Regions from separate parts of the Burkholderia sp. AU33423 genome, predicted to be linked through region 2. Evidence: riboswitches for the same ligand, from Rfam matches in the RefSeq annotation. Region 2 holds a riboswitch; the other holds the start of a gene.

Region 1 (8,995 bases), on a different contig from region 2:
TTCCACGACGATGCGGGCGAGTCGCTCGCGTCGTCGACGGTCGAGCGGCTCGCGCGGCGCTTCGGTGCTTACCTCGACGCGTTGTGCGACACGCTGGCCGCGCCGGTGCCCGATCCGCTGCCGCTGTTCGACGCGCTCAACCGGTTCCGGATCCTGTGCGCAACTCGCAGCGGCTTGCGCGGTGCGGAGCACGTCAATGCGCTCGTGGCCGCGCACGTGCGCCACGCGGCGCGGGTGCCGCTGGCGGTCGGCGCGCACTGGTTCACGGGGCGGCCGATCATGGTGACGCGCAACGACTATGCGCTCGGGCTGTTCAACGGCGATATCGGCATTGCGCTGCCCGACGCGCACGGTGTGCTGCGCGTGTGGTTCAGGCGTGCGGACGGCACCGCGCGCGCGGTATCGCCGGCCGCGCTGCCGCCGCACGAAACCGCGTTCGCGCTGACGGTCCACAAATCGCAGGGCTCGGAATTCGACGAAGCCGCGCTCGTGCTGCCGGCGTCGTTCGGCCGCGTGCTCACGCGTGAACTCGTCTATACGGCCGTCACGCGTGCCCGCACACGTGTGCAGGTGATCGGGCCGCGGCGCGTGCTGGCGCAGGCGGTCGCGACGCGTACGCAACGCGATTCGGGGCTCGCGGCACGCGTCGACGAGGCGCTGGCACGGCGCCGCGGGGAGGCTTCGCGATGATGATCCGCTATACGCTCGATCCGGCCGAAGTCGAATGGACGGCCGTGCGCGCGCAGGGCGCGGGCGGCCAGAACGTGAACAAGGTATCGAGCGCGATCCACCTGCGCTTCGATATCCGCGCGTCGTCGTTGCCGCCCGTCATCAAGGAGCGGCTCCTCGCCCTGTCCGACCAGCGCATCACGCGCGACGGCATCGTCGTGATCAAGTCGCAGGAATATCGCACCCAGGAAAAGAACCGCGAAGCCGCGCTGGCGCGACTCGATGCGTTGATCAGCGGCGTGGCATTCACGCCGCGTGCGCGGGTCGCCACGCGGCCGACGCGTGCGTCGAAGGAGCGGCGGCTCGAGCACAAGTCGCGCCGCAGCGTGGTGAAGTCGGGGAGAGGGAAGGTGATCGACTGACGAATCGATGAGGGGTGAACGACTGGCGCGCGCGTCGTTTGCCCACCGTCGTGCCGGCTAGCGCATCACGGTCCCGGCGCTGTCGAGCACGAAGTCGACGCAGAACACGACCAGCCGGCTCTGCGCGCGGATCGCGACGGCGGCTGTGTAGCAGTCGCGGCCTTCCGTCAACGAGAAGTGCGGGCCCATCAGCGCGACGCGTCCGGGCGCGGCGATCGCGCGCTGGAAATACGGGCGCCGCGACCAGTTGCTGTGGGTTTCCGGGAAGAGTGGCGAGAGGCGGGTGAAGCCCGCCTGGCCGTCGTCGGCGCGCGCGCCGATCGACGGCAGGAACTGCTCGCCGGTTTCGTCGGTGACGAACACGCGGCGCGCGGCCGGCACCGCGAACACGCGCTGCGCGGCGTCCTGCAGGTTGCCGCTTGCGGAAAACGCCGCCGCGCCGGACAGCACGAGCCGCTCGATCGCGTCGAAGCCCGGCTGCTCGGCGACGACCGGCGCATGCCGGCGCGCGATGAAGCGCTGCCACGCGGCGTCGAGCATCGCGGGTGCTGCCGCGCTGGCATGTGCGATCGATGCATCGGGCTGGCCGAACTGAAAACCCTGCACGAAATCGATATCGGCTTCCATCAGCGCCTGCAGCGAGTCGTCGCTCTCGACCCCCTCGGCGAGCACCATCGCGCCGGCCTGATGCAGCATCGACACGAGGTGATGCATGATGCGGCGATCGTCGGCCGAACCGGTCGAGCGTACGACAAGCGAGCGATCGAGCTTGACGATATCGGGTCGCGCGCGCCACACGCGGTCGAAGTTCGAGAATCCCGTGCCGAAGTCGTCGATCGCGATCAGGAAGTCGCGATGCTGGATCATGTCGATCGTGCGGGCGAGCGCGGCTTCGTCGCGTGCCGGCTGTTCGATGACTTCCAGCACGATGCGGTTCGGCGGCAGCGAGAAATGCCGGCAAAGCGCCTCGACGAATTCGCGCTGCACGAGGCCCGAGTCGAGCACGCGCGGCGTGACGTTCAGGAACAGCCAGCCGTCGCCGATGCCCTGCGCGACGAAGTTGGCCGTATGCAGGCAGCGCGCGAGCCGGTCGAGCAGCAGCGCGTCGGCGTCGGCGCGCGTCTTGTCGAACAGCGCGGTGGGCGAGATCAGTGCGCCGTTCGAATCGACGACGCGCAGCAGCGCTTCGTAACCGACGACCCGCTTGTGCGTGATCGACAGCACGGGCTGGAACACGCTGCGCAACGTCGTGGTGCGATAGGTGGCGACCCAGCCGCCGGGCGTCGGCGTGAGGCTTTCGAGCAGGGAGTCGAGCGAGAGGTCGCGGGCGGGCTTCATGTCACCGGTGCCCGGGAGTGCGCGGCGGAACGGCAGCGCGCCGCCACGCTGAAGCAGTCGTACGCGCCGGCGGACGCGAAAGGACGTGGGACATCGAGACCGCCTTCTGCGGGTAAGTGTTCGGAGTGTAACGGGAACGCGGCCGCTCGCGTATCAGGGAAACTCCAGACGCACGCGGGAATGCAACTGCGGCCGGCGCCGCTCGCATGCGCGCCGCGCATGACCGCCGCGTAGCGTCGGGCGTCGCCGCCGCACATGACAATCCGGTGGCATGGCATGGCATGGCATGGCATGCGAGGCGGGAAATCCTGGCGGCCGGCAAAAGGCGAGCGAAGGTCGCCGTCAGAGGAATGCCGGTCGCGCTGCCGCACCCTCCGCGGCGCGGCGATGAACGGTCGGCGTCCGGTCGTCAGGCATCACGGCCGGAACGATGGCGGCGCGTGCACCTGAATGAATCGTCAGGTCGCTTCGCCGCTGCGCGGCCGGATCCCGGGAATCCGCTTGATCACGCCGGTCGCGAGCGCGGTGCCGACGAGCACGATCGCGCAGCCTTCGATCATCACGGCCGACACGTGTTCGCCGAGGAACAGCGCGCCCCACAGCAGGCCGAACACGGGGATCACGAACGTCACGGTAATCGCTCGCGCCGGGCCGATGTGCGCGATCAGGTGGAAGAAGATGAAATACGCGATGCCCGTGCAGGCGACGCCCAGGGCGAGCACCGAGCCCCACGCGTGCGCGCTGACCGGCGCGGCCGGCCAGGTGGCGATCGCGAACGGCAGCAGCAGGAGGGTCGAGCCGATCATGCTGCCGGTCGCGTTGACGAGCGGATCGACGCCGGTCAACTTGCGTTTCGTGTAGTTGGCCGCGATGCCGTACAGCAGCGTCGCACCGAGCGCCGCGACGGCGGCGAGGGCGGTCGCGGCGGCGCCCGTTTCGCCGTGCGCATTCGCGATCTGGTTCCACACGAGCGTGAGCACGCCGGCGAAACCGATCACGAGGCCGAGCGCGCGCGGCAGCGACAGCTTGTCCTTCAGCCACAGGTAGGCCACGAGCGCGCCCCAGAGCGGCGTCGTCGCGTTGATCACCGACGTCAGGCCGGCCGACAACGTCAGTTCGGCGAACGCGAACAGGCAGAACGGAATGCCCGAGTTCAGTGCGCCGACGACGAACAACGGCCACGCATGACGGCGCAGCCGGGCGCCGAGATCGGCGGGTTTGAAGCGCGTCAGCGCGAAGCCGGCGAGAAACAGCGCGCCGATGCCCACCCGCAACGCCATCAGCGGCGCGACGCCGAAATCGACCACGCCGACTCGGATGAACAGGAAGGACGCGCCCCACAGGGCGGCGAGCACGGTCAGCAGGAAAGCGTTCTTGGGTGACATCGATCGGCGAGGGCGGGGACGGGATGCGGGGAATCTTACACCGCGTTACCGCCCCGTCGTTTCATGATCGGATGAAACGACAAGAAACGGCAATTTCGCCGGTTTGCCGCTGGGCGGCGGACGCCCCGCCACGCGCGGCGCGGCCGATCAGATCAGTGATGGCGCCAGCCGCCGCGTCCGCCGAAGCCGAAATTGAGCGACAGCGCCGGGCCCCAATAACCGCCCCATGCGGGCGCATAGGCCGGCGCCGGATAGTAGTAGGCGGGGGCCGGATCGACATATACGGGCGCGGGCTGTACCGGCACCGGCGCCGCCGTGTAATAGCCGCCCGGATAGTACCCGTATGGGTAATAGCAGCCGGCAAGCGTCGTGCAGGCAAGTGCCGCGGCGACGAAGGTCCTGTTCATGATGTGTCTCCGGCGGAGCCGGCTATCGGCAGATGCCTGAAGCTTAGGCCGAGTACCGATGACACGGTATGAGAAACGGTAACCGATCATTTCCGGGTGGAGCGGCCGCGCCTGTTGCGGCGCGACAGACGAAAACGGCGCTTCCGCACCGCGGAAACGCCGTTGAACCGCGCGGCCTGCGGCGGGGCGACGACGCCCCGCCGGCCGATGTCGGACTGCTTACTTGCCGACCTGGTTACCGATGATGCCGCCAGCCGCCGCGCCGCCCAGCGTCGACAGCGCGTTACCGCCGATCGCCGCGCCGGCGACGCCGCCGACACCCGCACCGATTGCCGTATCACGCTGGCGTCGCGACATCGAATCGCAGGCCGACAGGCTGGCTACTGTCGCGACGAGGAGCGCGTATACCCCAAAACGCCGAATCGAATTCATGATCGTTGTCCTTGTGGTAGTGAACGGAAGGCGCACGACCGGCTGGCGGCCGCGCATGTCCCCAATCTACGCGCCGTCCCGCGCTGCTGCTGTAAGGACTTGTTAAGGCTCGCGCGGTTTCGTAATCAATTGTTTCGCATGGGCCGGCAGGCACGCCGCATGCGCAAAAAAGCCCGCTCGAAAGCGGGCTTCGTGCCTGGCGAGGCGATCCGGCGGGGAGCGCCGGAGCGCGTATTCGCTTACTGACGGTGATAGATTTCGGCGCCGGTCTTGACGAACTCGACCGCCTTCACTTCCATCCCCTTTTTCAGCGCTTCGGTTTCCGACACACCCTGCTGCGCCGCGAACTCGCGCACGTCCTGCGTGATCTTCATCGAGCAGAAGTGCGGGCCGCACATCGAGCAGAAGTGCGCGACCTTGGCGGAATCCTTCGGCAGTGTTTCGTCATGGAATTCGCGCGCCTTGTCCGGATCGAGGCCGATGTTGAACTGGTCTTCCCAGCGGAACTCGAAGCGCGCCTTCGACAGTGCGTTGTCGCGCACCTGCGCGCCCGGGTGGCCCTTCGCGAGATCGGCGGCGTGCGCGGCGAGCTTGTACGTGATGATGCCTTCCTTCACGTCGTCCTTGTTCGGCAGGCCCAGGTGCTCCTTCGGCGTCACGTAGCAGAGCATCGCGGTGCCGAACCAGCCGATCATCGCGGCGCCGATGCCGGACGTGATGTGGTCGTAGCCCGGTGCGATGTCGGTGGTCAGCGGCCCGAGCGTGTAGAACGGCGCTTCCTTGCACCAGTCGAGCTGGAGATCCATGTTCTCCTTGATCAGCTGCATCGGCACGTGGCCGGGGCCTTCGATCATCACCTGCACGTCGTGCTTCCACGCGATCTGCGTGAGCTCGCCGAGCGTCTTCAGCTCGCCGAGCTGCGCTTCGTCGTTCGCGTCGTAGATCGAGCCGGGGCGCAGGCCGTCGCCGAGCGAGAAGCTCACGTCGTACGCCTTCATGATCTCGCAGATCTCTTCGAAGTGTTCGTACAGGAAGCTTTCCTTGTGGTGCGCGAGGCACCACTTCGCCATGATCGAGCCGCCGCGCGACACGATGCCGGTCATCCGGTTCGCGGTGAGCGGCACGTACTGCAGGCGCACGCCCGCATGGATCGTGAAGTAGTCGACGCCTTGCTCGGCCTGTTCGATCAGCGTGTCGCGGAAGATTTCCCAGGTGAGATCCTCGGCCTTGCCGTTGACCTTTTCCAGCGCCTGGTAGATCGGCACCGTGCCGATCGGCACCGGGCTGTTGCGGATGATCCACTCGCGCGTTTCGTGGATGTGCTTGCCGGTCGACAGGTCCATCACCGTGTCGCCGCCCCAGCGGATCGCCCACGTCATCTTGTCGACTTCCTCGCCGATCGACGACGTGACGGCCGAGTTGCCGATGTTCGCGTTGATCTTCACGAGGAAGTTGCGGCCGATGATCATCGGCTCGGATTCCGGGTGGTTGATGTTCGCGGGGATGATCGCGCGGCCGCACGCCACTTCCGAGCGCACGAATTCCGGCGTGATCTCGGCCGGCGCGTTCGCGCCGAAGGCTGCTGCGCCGAACGCCTGGCCCGGGTGCTGGCGGCCCATCATCGCGGCGAGCTTCGCGCCGTTCGGGCCGCTCGCTTTCAGGCTCTCGAGGTACTCGGCGCGGCGCTGGTTCTCGCGGATCGCGATGTATTCCATTTCCGGCGTGATGATGCCCTGACGCGCGTAGTGCATCTGCGTGACGTTCTTGCCGGCCTGGGCGCGGCGCGGGTTGCGGTGCAGGCCCGGGAACCGCAGGTCGGCGGTGGCCGGGTCGGCCGCGCGCTCGAGGCCGTACTGGCTCGACAGGCCGTCGAGCACTTCAGTGTCGCCGCGCGCCTCGATCCAGCCCTGGCGCAGCGGGGCCAGGCCCGCACGGATGTCGATCTTCGCGTCCGGATCGGTGTAGGGGCCCGACGTGTCGTACACGTAGATCGGCGGATTCTTTTCGCCGCCGAAGCCGGTCGGCGTGTCGGCCTGCGTGATTTCACGCATCGGCACGCGGATGTCGGGCTGGGAGCCGGTGACATAAACCTTGCGGGAATTCGGCAGCGGGGCGACGGCCGCGGCGTCGACATGAGCGTCGGCGGACAGAAACTTCGGATTGGCGTTCATGCAATCTCCTGTGTGAGCGCCGGACAGGCGCTTCGGCGCTTGCCCGGAGCCCTTGACGTATGTGGGGCTCGAGCTAAGCAGGAGACGAGGCTTGGTGAGGCGGCGGATTTCGTCAGAAGGATGGCGGCGAAATCCGTACGCTTCCCTGCGCTGGCATTATCCAGATCAGGTTCAAAGGGTATTTCTCACCCGCAATGCCGGTTGTTTGACCGGGCGCATTGCAGGACCCCCGCGTTAGCAGCGCACACGATACACTGGCTTGGCGGCGGTTTCAACCGGGAGAGGATCGGCTGCCCCGGTGCGGCCGCAGCATGGCGGGCGGTGCGATGGCCCGTCGAAATGGCAGCGCGCGTCGCCGCCGCATGGCCTCCCGGCTTGGCCGGCCACGGCAAAGCGGTGCAGCATGACGCGCTTTCGCGCAACCTCAAAAAAAATTTTCGCAGCGGCTGTCATTTCCCGCGACGTCGTCCGTCTATTCGGCTCCTTAAACCCATGTTGTTTTGGAGAGATGTCATGAAAAAAGTACTGATTGCCGCTTGCGTCGCCGCATTCGCCACGATCGCCACGGGCGCGTATGCGCAGAACGACGCGACTTCGCAGCCGGGTTCGTCGATGTCGAAGGATGCGATGGGCCACGACGCGATGGCCAAGGATGCAATGGGCCACGACGCGATGAAGAAGGACGGCATGAAGAAGCATGCAATGAAGAAAGGCGCGATGAAGAAGGACGAGATGTCGCACGACGAGATGGGCAAGCCGTCGGGCGACAAGATGGCGCCGTCGAACTGACGGAAGCGGACGCGGCGCGGCCGGCGCGTGCGTCGCACGGCGGCCGCGCGCATCTCGTCCCGTCCCGTTGACTCATACCGGGAGTCTTCATCATGCAAACCGTTCCCGCCACCGGGCGCGCGGTCGCCACGCCGCCCGCGCGCCCCATCCATCCGCTGTGGGTGCGCGCGAGCCACTGGCTCAACGCGCTCGCGGCGATCCTGATGGTGCTGTCCGGCTGGCGCATCTACGACGCGTCGCCGATCTATCCGCCGTTCACGTTCCCGCACGGGATCACGATCGGCGGCTGGCTCGGCGGCGCGCTGCAATGGCATTTCGCGGCGATGTGGCTGCTCGTCTTCAACGGGCTGTTCTACCTGACGATGTCGATCGCGACGGGGCGCCTCGCGCGCAAGATGCTGCCCGTCACGCCGGCGTCGATCTGGCGCGACGTCCGTGCCGCGCTGGGCGGGCGGCTGTCGCACGCCGACCTGAGCGTCTACAACGCGGTGCAGCGTGCCGCCTACCTGACCGCGATCGTCGATCTCGTCGTGCTGGTGCTGTCGGGGCTCACGATCTGGAAATCCGTGCAATTCCCGCTGCTGCGCGAACTGTTCGGCGGCTACGACAACGCGCGTGTCGTGCACTTCTGGGCGATGTCGCTGCTCGTCGCATTCATTGTCGTTCATGTCGCGATGGCGCTGCTGGTGCCTCGCTCGCTGCTCGCGATGCTGCGCGGGCGCTGACCCGTCAACTTCGGGTGAAGGAAATCATCATGTCGGAATCCGAATACAAGCGCGACGGTTCGCGCTGGACGCTCGACCGGAAGTCGCTCGAACTCGACGTGCGCCGCGAGCTCGAGATGCCGTCGCGGCGTCTGTTCAACCGGCGCGTGCTGACGCTCGGCGGCCTGACGATGCTGACCGGCTGCACGCTGAAGGACGACGCGTCGGTCAACACGTTCCTCGAGACGGTGTCGCGCATGAACGACCGCGTGCAGGCCTGGCTGTTCAGCGGCGAGCGGCTCGCGCCGACCTACACCGAAGCCGACATCACGCGACCGTTCCCGTTCAACGCGTACTACGGGATCGACGAGGTGCCGCACGTCGACGCGTCGACGTATCGGCTCGTGCTGTCCGGCCGCGTGACGGGCAAGCGCGTGTGGACGCTCGACGAACTGTATGCGTTGCCGCACGAGGAACAGATCACGCGGCATATCTGCGTGGAAGGGTGGAGCGCGATCGGCCGCTGGGGCGGTACGCCGTTCGGCGCGTTTCTCGCTCGCGCCGGCGCCGATACGCGGGCGAAGTACGTCGGCTTCAAGTGCGCGGACGATTACTACGAGAGCATCGACATGCCGACCGCGCTGCATCCGCAGACGCTGCTCGCGTTCGACTACGACG
Region 2 (8,995 bases):
CGTGTCGCGCAGCGTGCTCGGGCCGAGCAGCGGCAGCACGAGGTACGGGCCCGACGGCATGCCGTAGCGGCCCATCGTGATCCCGAAGTCGGCCGTGTGCTTCGGCAGCTTCGCGATCGTCGCGACGTCGAACAGGCCGCCGACGCCGAACACCGTGTTGATCACGACGCGCATGATGTCGCCGACGCCGTCGGCGATCCGCAACTGCACGATGTTGTTCGCCGCGATGTAGACGTCGCCGATGTTCGAGAAGAAGTTCGTCACGCTGTCGCGCACCGGCTGCGGCACCACGTACTGGTAGCCCTTCGCGACCGGCTTCAGCGCATACGTGTCGACCGTGTCGTTGAACTTGTACATCGACCGGTTGAAGCCCTCGAGCGGATCGCCCTTGGTCGGCGTCTGCACGGTCGCGCAGCCGCTCAACGCGGCGACTGCCGCTACCGCCAGCGCCGCCTGCCTGATGCGGATCGTGTGCATGGTCATTCCCTCTTGTTTTCTCTCGTGTGGTTATTGGCCGGCCGAACCGGACACCGCCGACGCCGGCACCGCCACCGGTGCGGGCGCGGCGGGCACGGCGGGCGCGGTGGCCGATGCGCCGGCTGCCGGCTTCGCACCGCCCGCATCGGCGGCCTTGCTGTACAGGAACTGGCCGATCAGGTTCTCGAGCACGATCGCCGATTGCGTCATCGAGATCGTATCGCCCGACTTCAGCATTTCGGTGTCACCGCCCGGATCCAGGCCGATATATTGCTCGCCGAGCAGGCCCGACGTCAGGATCTTCGCCGACGAATCCTTCGGGAACTGATACTGGCCGTCGACATCGATCGTGACAAGCGCCTGGTACGTATTCGTGTCGAAGCCGATCGACTTCACGCGGCCGACCACGACGCCCGCGCTCTTCACGGCCGCGCGCGGCTTCAGCCCGCCGATATTGTCGAATTTCATCCTCACCGAATAGGTCGGCTGAAACGACAGCGAGCTCATGTTGCCGACCTTCAGCGCCAGGAACAGCACCGCAAGGAAGCCCACCACCACGAACAGGCCGACCCAGAAGTCGAGAGCAGTCTTTTTCATCGTCATCCCAAAATTTGGCTTGGCTGAGGCTTAGCTGAACATCAGCGCGGTCAGCAGGAAATCGAGGCCGAGTACGGCGAGCGACGCGAACACGACCGTCTTGGTGGTCGCGCGCGACACGCCTTCGGGCGTGGGCTTCGCTTCATACCCTTGAAACAGTGCAATGAAGGTCACGGCGAACCCGAACACGATGCTCTTGATCACGCCGTTGCCGACGTCGGCCCAGACCTGCACGCCGCCCTGCATCTGCGACCAGAACGCGCCCGGATCGACGCCGATCAGCACGACGCCGACGAAGTAACCGCCGAGCACGCCGACCGCATTGAAGATCGCGGCCAGCAGCGGCATCGCGATGATGCCCGCCCACATGCGCGGCGCGATCACGTTCTTGATCGGGTCCACCGCCATCATCTCGAGCGCGGTGAGCTGCTCGCCGGCCTTCATCAGGCCGATCTCGGCCGTGAGCGACGTGCCCGCGCGGCCCGCGAACAGCAGCGCGGTGACGACCGGCCCGAGCTCACGCACGAGCGACAGCGCGACCAGCAGGCCGAGCGCCTGCTCGGAACCGTAGCGGTTCAGCGTGTAATACCCCTGCAGGCCGAGCACGAAGCCGACGAACAGCCCCGACACGGCAATGATCACGAACGAATAGTTGCCGAGGAAATGGATCTGCTTCGTGACCAGCCGCGGCCGGCGCAGCAGCGGGAAGAATTCCAGCACAAGGCGCACGAACAGCCGCGTGCCGTAGCCCGCGCGCTCGAGGCCGCGGATGACGTAACGTCCGATCGCGCTGATCATGCGCGCCCTCCGCCGAGCCCGAAATCCGCTGCGAGCGGCGGGCTCGTGTAATGAAATTTGAACGGGCCGTCCGGCGCGCCGTCGATGAACTGCCGCACGCTCGGATCGGTCGACGCGCGCAGCTCGTCGGGCGTACCCTGCGCGAGCACGCCGCCGTTGGCCAGGAAATACACGTAGTCGGCGATCGCGAACGATTCCGGCACGTCGTGCGTGACGAGGATCGACGTCGCGCCCAGCGCCTGGTTCAGCGTGCGGATCAGGTTCGCGGTGATGCCGAGCGAGATCGGATCGAGGCCCGCGAACGGCTCGTCGTACATGATGAGCTGCGGATCGAGCGCGATCGCGCGTGCCAGCGCGATACGGCGCGCCATCCCGCCCGATACCTCGGACGGCATCAGGTCGCGCGCGCCGCGCAGCCCGACCGCATTGAGCTTCATCAGCACGAGGTCGCGGATCAGGTCTTCGGGCAGGTCGGTGTGCTCGCGCAGCGCGAACGCGACGTTCTCGAACACCGACATGTCGGTGAACAGCGCGCCGAACTGGAACAGCATGCCCATCTTGCGGCGCAGCGCGTACAGGCCGTCGCGCGTTTGCGCGCCGACATCGGCGCCGTCGAACAGCACCTGGCCGCGGCGCGCGCGCACGAGGCCGCCGATCAGGCGCAGCACGGTCGTCTTGCCGCAACCCGACCCGCCCATGACCGCAACCACCTGCCCACGCCCGAAGCGCAGGTTCAGGTTGGACAGGACGAGGCGGTCGCCGTAGCCAAAGTCGACGTCGCGAAGTTCCAGCAGTGTCTCGGTAGGAGTGGGGCTCACGGAGCTGACAGTCCTTTTACGCAGAACGCCGAATTATAGGGCCTGCATTGGAATGATGTCGTGAAGCCGTTCCGGGCCCGGCGGTCAATGATTGTCAAATTGTCCGGGAAAGCATTGCTGCAACGCAGCAATGGCGGCCCGATAGTCGGTCGCGCCCGTCACCGCACTGACCACCGCGACACTGCCGACGCCCGTTGCCAGTACGGCCGGCAGCGCGTCGAGCCCCACCCCGCCGATCGCGACGAGCGGCGCCTGGGTGCCCGCGAAGCGCGCATAGCGGGTGATCCGCGCGAGGCCCTGTGGCGGCGCAGCAACGGCCTTGGTCGCGGTCGCGTACACGGGGCCGAGCGCGAGATAGCTCGGGCGTTCGTGCAATGCCCGCAACATTTCGTAATAACCGTGGCTCGAAAGTCCGAGCCGCAGGCCCGCGCGCGCGATCGCGGCCAGATCGGCCGTTTCGAGATCTTCCTGGCCCAGATGAACGCCGTACGCCCCCTCTTCTGCAGCGATCTGCCAGTGATCGTTGATGAACACGCGTGCATCGGGATAGCGACGTCCGGCCGCGACCGCGCGGGCGATTTCCCGCCGCAAGGTGTCCGGCGTCGCGCCTTTCACACGCAGCTGCACGGTCCGCACGCCGCAATCGAGCACGCGCTCGACCCATTCGGCGTCCGGCACGACCGGATACAGGCCGAGTTGCGCGGGGCACGGCGCGAACGCAGGTTCGGGCGCGGCCGGCAGCCCGGCGACCCGCGGGAACCGCGCGGCGTCGACCGGCCACGCATCGGCGGCGCGGGTTTCATCGCCGTCGCGCCAGGCCAGCGCCAGCACCAGCGCGTCGATCGGCGCAAAGCCGCAATCGAGGAACGCCGCGAGCGCGGCGATCCAGTCGTCCCCGAGCGGATGCGCGGCGTCGAGCGCGTAACGCGCGCCCGCCGTGTGCAGTACCGCGCCCTGCTCGTCGAATTCGATCGCGACCGCGCCCGGCGCCGCGGGCCGGGACGCGGCCGACGCGCGCGCCTGCGCGGCGCGGTCGCCAGCCGAGACGATCAGCACGTCGCCATCGGCCGGCAAATCGGGCACCGCGACGCAGAGCCGCCACGGCGCCGCCCCGCCCGGCCAGTCGCCGAGCCGCGCGCGAATCCGTTCGGCCGCTTCGGCCAGTTCGTCGGCCGGCGGCCAGAATGCATCGGCGAAACGCGCGCTCATGCGCCGCCTCCGTCCTGGTGCCAGAACGGCATCCCGACGACCGGCGTGCTCGCATGCGCGGTCTCGCGCGCATCCATCGGCCCGGCGAGATACGCGGCACGGCCGGCCTCGACGCCCTGCGCAAACGCGCGCGCCATGATTTCGGGGTGCGTGGCCTGCGACACGGCGGTGTTCAGCAACACGCCGTCGAAGCCCCACTCCATCACCTGGCATGCATGCGACGGCACGCCGAGCCCCGCGTCGACGATCAACGGCACGTCCGGCAGCCGCTCGCGCAGCACGCGCAGGCCGTACGGGTTCACGACGCCCTTGCCCGTGCCGATCGGCGCGCCCCACGGCATCAGCGCCTCGCAGCCGACGTCGAGCAGGCGCCGGCCGATCACCAGATCCTCGGTGCAGTACGGCAGCACCTTGAAACCGTCCTTGACCAGTTGCGCGGCCGCTTCGATCAGGCCGACCGGGTCGGGCTGCAGCGTGTAGTCGTCGCCGATCAGTTCAAGCTTGATCCAGTCGGTGCCGAAGACCTCGCGCGCCATGTGGGCGGTCGTCACGGCTTCGGCGACGGTCTGGCAGCCGGCCGTGTTCGGCAGCAGCGGCACCGCGTGGCGCTTGAGCAGGTCGAAGAAGCCGGCTTCGGCCGTGCCGCCCGTCATCTGGCGGCGCAACGCGACCGTCACCATCCCCGGCCGCGACGCGGCGATCGAATCGGACAGCGACTGCAGCGACGGATAGCGCGACGTGCCGAGCAGCACGCGGCTTGCGAAGGTTTCACCGTACAGCGTCAACGCGTCGGCGGAAGTGAGGGACGTCATGTCGTTTTCCTGAAAGAGCGGGGACGAAGCGTGAACAACGCGGCGGCGCTCAGCCGCCCGCGACCGGGTGCACGACGTCGAGCTTGTCGCCCGCCGCGAGTGCACGCGCCGCGTGCTGCGTGCGCGCGACGAAGTTGCCGTTCAGCGCGACCGCGTACGGCGGACGCGCGCCGTACGCGGCGAGCGCGTCGGCCACCGTTGCGCCGTCGGGCAGCGTCAGGTTCTGTTGGTTGATCTGGATATCCATGAGGCTTCGTCGAATTCGATCGGCAGCGCGCGTCAGGCCGGCTGGCGCGCGTCGTTGCGGTGATGAAGGAGCGTCGGCCAGCGCTCGGCGTCGCGCCACCCGGCGAATGCATCGGCGTCGCCGAACGCGCCGCCGAGCGCGGCTTCGGCGACCGCGACTGCCGCGTGCGCGACTTCCGGCGCGATCATGAAGCCGTGCCGGTACAGGCCGTTCACGGCGAGCGTCGACGCGCCGTCCCAGATCACCGCCGGGCGATGATCGGGCAGCGTCGGCCGGCACTGCGCATTGAGTTCGAGGATGCGCGCCTCGCCGAACGCCGGATGCACGGAGAACGCCGCGCTCAGCAGTTCGAGCGCGGAGCGCACGCTGACGGGCGACATGTCCTCGCCCTCCACCTCGGTCGCGCCGATCACATAGAGATCGTCCTGCTTCGGCGCGATGTACAGCGGGTAGCGCGGATGCAGCAGCCGCACGGGCCGGGTGAGCCCGATGCCGGGCGCGCGCACGCGCGCGACTTCGCCGCGGATGCCGCGCAACGCGGGCAGCGCGGGTTTCGCGCCGAGCCCGCGGCAATCGATCGTGAAATGCGCCGCGGGCAGGTTCGCATCGTCGACGGTGACGTGCCAGTGCAGGTCGACGCCGCGTTCGACGAGGCCGGCCGCGAGCGCACGCAGCGCCTGGCGATTGTCGAGCTGGCCTTCGTTCGGCAGCAGCAGGCCGCGCGCGAAGCGGCCCGCGAGCACCGGCTCGGCCGCGTCGACCTGCGCGCCGGCGAGCGTCACGAAACCGCGGTCGAACAGGTCGGCCGGCGCGTTCGCGCGCACGCGCCGCTCGAACAGCGGCGCCTCCGCGCGATCGGCGTGATGCCAGACGACGAGCGTGCCGTGATGCTGGAAGAAGACGGGTTCGGGCAGTTCCGCGAGCCACTGCGGCCAGCGCGCGAGCGACGCGGCGCCCAGCTCGGTGATCAGCAGCTCCGCGCTCGCGGCTTCCGCGAGCGGCGCGAGCATCGCGGCCGCGATCCACGCAGCCGACTGTTCGCCGTCCGGGCCGCCGCGCTCGTAAAGCGCGACGCGATGCCCGTCGCCGGCGAGCCGCCAGGCGATCAGGCGGCCGACGAGGCCGCCGCCGAGCACCGCGAAATCGGGTCGGAAATCCCGGGCGTTCATCGCGCGCCCTCCGCGCGAGCACGCACGACGAGCGTCGACGCGCACGCGCCGCCGCGCGCGAACGCACGCGGCATCGGACCGGGAACCATGCAAAAGACTGAAGATTGTGCGGTCATCATTCCTTCCGTAACGCGCAAAGCGCGTACCCAAAAGGACGAAACCGGCAGCAAAGGCCGGCCGGGCGGGACAAGGGCGCTGACCATGTGGGATGGCAGCCAGCGCGACCCGGCGGGATCAGAAACTTCCCTCGCCGGTATTACCCGGATCGGGTGCGAAGGGTCTTTCTCAGCCTCATCGCGCTGCCCGGAACATCTGCCGGCCGCGCCACGAAGCACCCCTGTTTCGTCGTCGGCCATTAGACCATAAAAGCGGAAAGCGCCGCAAACTGTCCCCCTTGCGGCAAATTCGCCGTCGTGCCGCGCCGCTCTGGCACAATGCCCGCAGGCCGGCCGCGCGAGCGGCCGGTTGCCGCGTCACCGCCGGCCTTAAGTGCCGTTTAAGACGCGCGGGCGACCATCCGGACGCCCGCCGTCAGTCGGCGCCGCGTCCCGGCATGCCGTATCGCGGCGCGCGCCCGGCTTCGCCCGGCCCGCGCGCCGGCTACTCATCAGGAAGCACATGACCCAATCGATCGATCCCGTCCGCTCCGCCTCCGACGCGCCGCAGGACGAGCGCCCGGTATCCGCATGGAGCCTCATCAAGCCCTACTGGGTATCGTCCGAATGGAAAATCGCATGGGGCCTGCTGGTCACGATCATCGCGATCAACCTCTGCGTGGTCTGGATCAACGTCCGGCTCAACAAGTGGAACGCGGAGTTCTACAACGCGCTGCAGTCGAAGGACGTCCACGACTTCCCGAACCTGCTGATGCAGTTCTCCGCGCTCGCGTTCGCCTTCATCATCCTCGCCGTGTACGGCCGCTATCTGCGGCAGATGCTCGGCTTCCGCTGGCGCCAGTGGCTCACCGACCGCTTTCTCGGCCAGTGGCTCGGCGATCGCGCGTTCTACCGGATCGAACGTGACCGCCTCGCCGACAACCCCGACCAGCGGATCACCGACGATCTCCAGTCGTTCGCGACGACCACGCTCGCGCTGTCGCTCGACCTGCTGTCGACGGTCGTCACGCTCGTGTCGTTCATCACGATCCTGTGGTCGCTCGCCGGCGCGCTGACGATTTCGCTCGGCGCGACGCCGATCGCGATCCCCGGCTACATGGTGTGGGCGGCCGCGCTGTACGCGGTGGTCGGCTCACTGATCATCCAGAAGGTCGGCCATCCGCTCGTGTCGATCAATTACCAGCAGCAGCGCGTCGAGGCCGACTTCCGCTTCGGGCTGATCCGCGTGCGCGAGAACGCCGAGCAGATCGCGTTCTACGACGGCGAGAAGACCGAGACCGGCAACGCGCAAAGCCTCTTCATGCGCATCCGCGACAACTGGTGGCGCGTGATGAAGTACACGAAGCGGCTCACGTTCGTGCTGAGCTTCTACGGGCAGATCGCGATCATCTTCCCGCTCGTCGTCGCCGCGCCGCGCTATTTCGCGGGTGCGTTCTCGTTCGGCGTGCTGATGCAGATCTCGTCCGCGTTCGGCACCGTCAGCGATTCGTTCTCGTGGTTCATCAACAGTTACTCGACCCTCGTCGAATGGCGCGCCACCGTCAACCGTCTGCGCGAATTCAAGCGCGTGATGGGCACGTCGCACCTGAAGGAAAGCCTGTCGCCCGCGACCGAGCACGGCGGCATCAACCTGCACTACGTCGACGGCGCGAAGCTGTCGACGTCGTCGCTCAAGCTCGCGCTGCCGAACGGCAACGCGCTCGCGAACATCGGCAGCGTCACGATCGAGCCCGGCTCGCGCTGGCTCGTGATCGGCAAGTCGGGTTCCGGCAAGAGCACGTTCATGCGCGCGCTCGCGGGCCTGTGGCCATTCGGCGACGGCGCGATCGACGCGCCGGTCGGCGCGCGGATGATGTTCGTGCCGCAGACGAGCTACTTGCCGATCGGCACGCTGAAGGCCGCGCTCACCTATCCGGCGACGGCCGACGCGTTCAGCGACGAAGCCTGCCGCGACGCGCTGCGCGCATGCCGCCTCGAGGATTACGTCGACCGCCTCGACGAGACCGCGCACTGGACCCGCGTGCTGTCGCCCGGCGAGCAGCAACGCCTGGCCGGCGCACGCGTGCTGCTGCACAAGCCCGACTTCCTGTTCCTCGACGAAGCGACGAGCGCGCTCGACGCCGACAACGAAGCGCGTCTGTACCACCTGTTCGCCGAACGGCTGCCGAAGGCCGCGATCGTCAGCATCGCGCACCGCGAATCGCTGGCCGCGTTCCACGTCGGCACGATCAACGTCGAGCGCGTGAACGACAGCGACAAGGTCGCGGCTTGAGCGCACGCGCCGCGCACATCGCACGAATTGCGCTGATCACCGGCGCGGGTTCGGGGATCGGCGCGGCGCTCGCGCGGCAGCTCGCGGCGCCCGGCATGGCGCTGGCCCTGCACGCGCGCGGCGCGGACGACGCGGCGCGCGCCCGGCTCACCGAAGTGGCTCACGCGTGCACGGCGGCCGGCGCGGAGTGCGTCACGCTCACCGGCGATCTCGGCGAGCCGGGCGTCGCCGCGTCGCTCGTCGAAGCAACCGCGTCACGCTTCGGCGGGCTCGATCACCTGGTCGCCAACGCGGGCTTCGCCGCCCGGCAATCCTTTTCCGGTCTGTCCGCGGACGCGCTCGCGTCCGCCTTCGCGGCGATGCCCGGCGCGTTCTCCGCGCTCGCGGGCCGCGCGCGGCCGCTGCTCGAAGCGTCGGTTGCGCCGCGGATCGTCGCGGTCAGTTCGTTCGTTGCGCACCGCTACCGCGCCGATGCGCCGT

The links. Region 2 has a riboswitch for thiamine pyrophosphate ahead of CFB50_RS01935 (FAD-dependent oxidoreductase). Riboswitches for the same ligand answer to the same signal wherever they lie in the genome.
Region 1: another riboswitch for thiamine pyrophosphate. It lies ahead of thiC (phosphomethylpyrimidine synthase ThiC); the one in region 2 lies ahead of CFB50_RS01935 (FAD-dependent oxidoreductase).

The regions. Positions count from the first base shown of each region.
Region 1 covers NZ_NKFH01000004.1:798,715-807,709, forward strand. The annotation lists gene CFB50_RS06380 (AAA family ATPase) at 1-690, shown strand, start outside; gene arfB (alternative ribosome rescue aminoacyl-tRNA hydrolase ArfB) at 687-1,091, shown strand; gene CFB50_RS06390 (sensor domain-containing phosphodiesterase) at 1,149-2,429, opposite strand; gene CFB50_RS06395 (DMT family transporter) at 2,888-3,814, opposite strand; gene CFB50_RS06400 (hypothetical protein) at 3,967-4,221, opposite strand; gene CFB50_RS06405 (glycine zipper 2TM domain-containing protein) at 4,441-4,653, opposite strand; gene thiC (phosphomethylpyrimidine synthase ThiC) at 4,893-6,824, opposite strand; TPP riboswitch at 6,949-7,065, opposite strand; gene CFB50_RS06415 (pentapeptide MXKDX repeat protein) at 7,338-7,613, shown strand; gene CFB50_RS06420 (cytochrome b/b6 domain-containing protein) at 7,706-8,338, shown strand; gene CFB50_RS06425 (molybdopterin-dependent oxidoreductase) at 8,368-8,995, shown strand, end outside.
Region 2 covers NZ_NKFH01000003.1:77,763-86,757, reverse strand. The annotation lists gene CFB50_RS01970 (MlaA family lipoprotein) at 1-477, opposite strand, end outside; gene mlaD (outer membrane lipid asymmetry maintenance protein MlaD) at 508-1,080, opposite strand; gene mlaE (lipid asymmetry maintenance ABC transporter permease subunit MlaE) at 1,105-1,872, opposite strand; gene CFB50_RS01955 (ABC transporter ATP-binding protein) at 1,869-2,690, opposite strand; gene thiE (thiamine phosphate synthase) at 2,775-3,899, opposite strand; gene CFB50_RS01945 (thiazole synthase) at 3,896-4,711, opposite strand; gene thiS (sulfur carrier protein ThiS) at 4,761-4,958, opposite strand; gene CFB50_RS01935 (FAD-dependent oxidoreductase) at 4,991-6,127, opposite strand; TPP riboswitch at 6,353-6,476, opposite strand; gene CFB50_RS01925 (ABC transporter ATP-binding protein/permease) at 6,746-8,515, shown strand; gene CFB50_RS01920 (SDR family NAD(P)-dependent oxidoreductase) at 8,512-8,995, shown strand, end outside.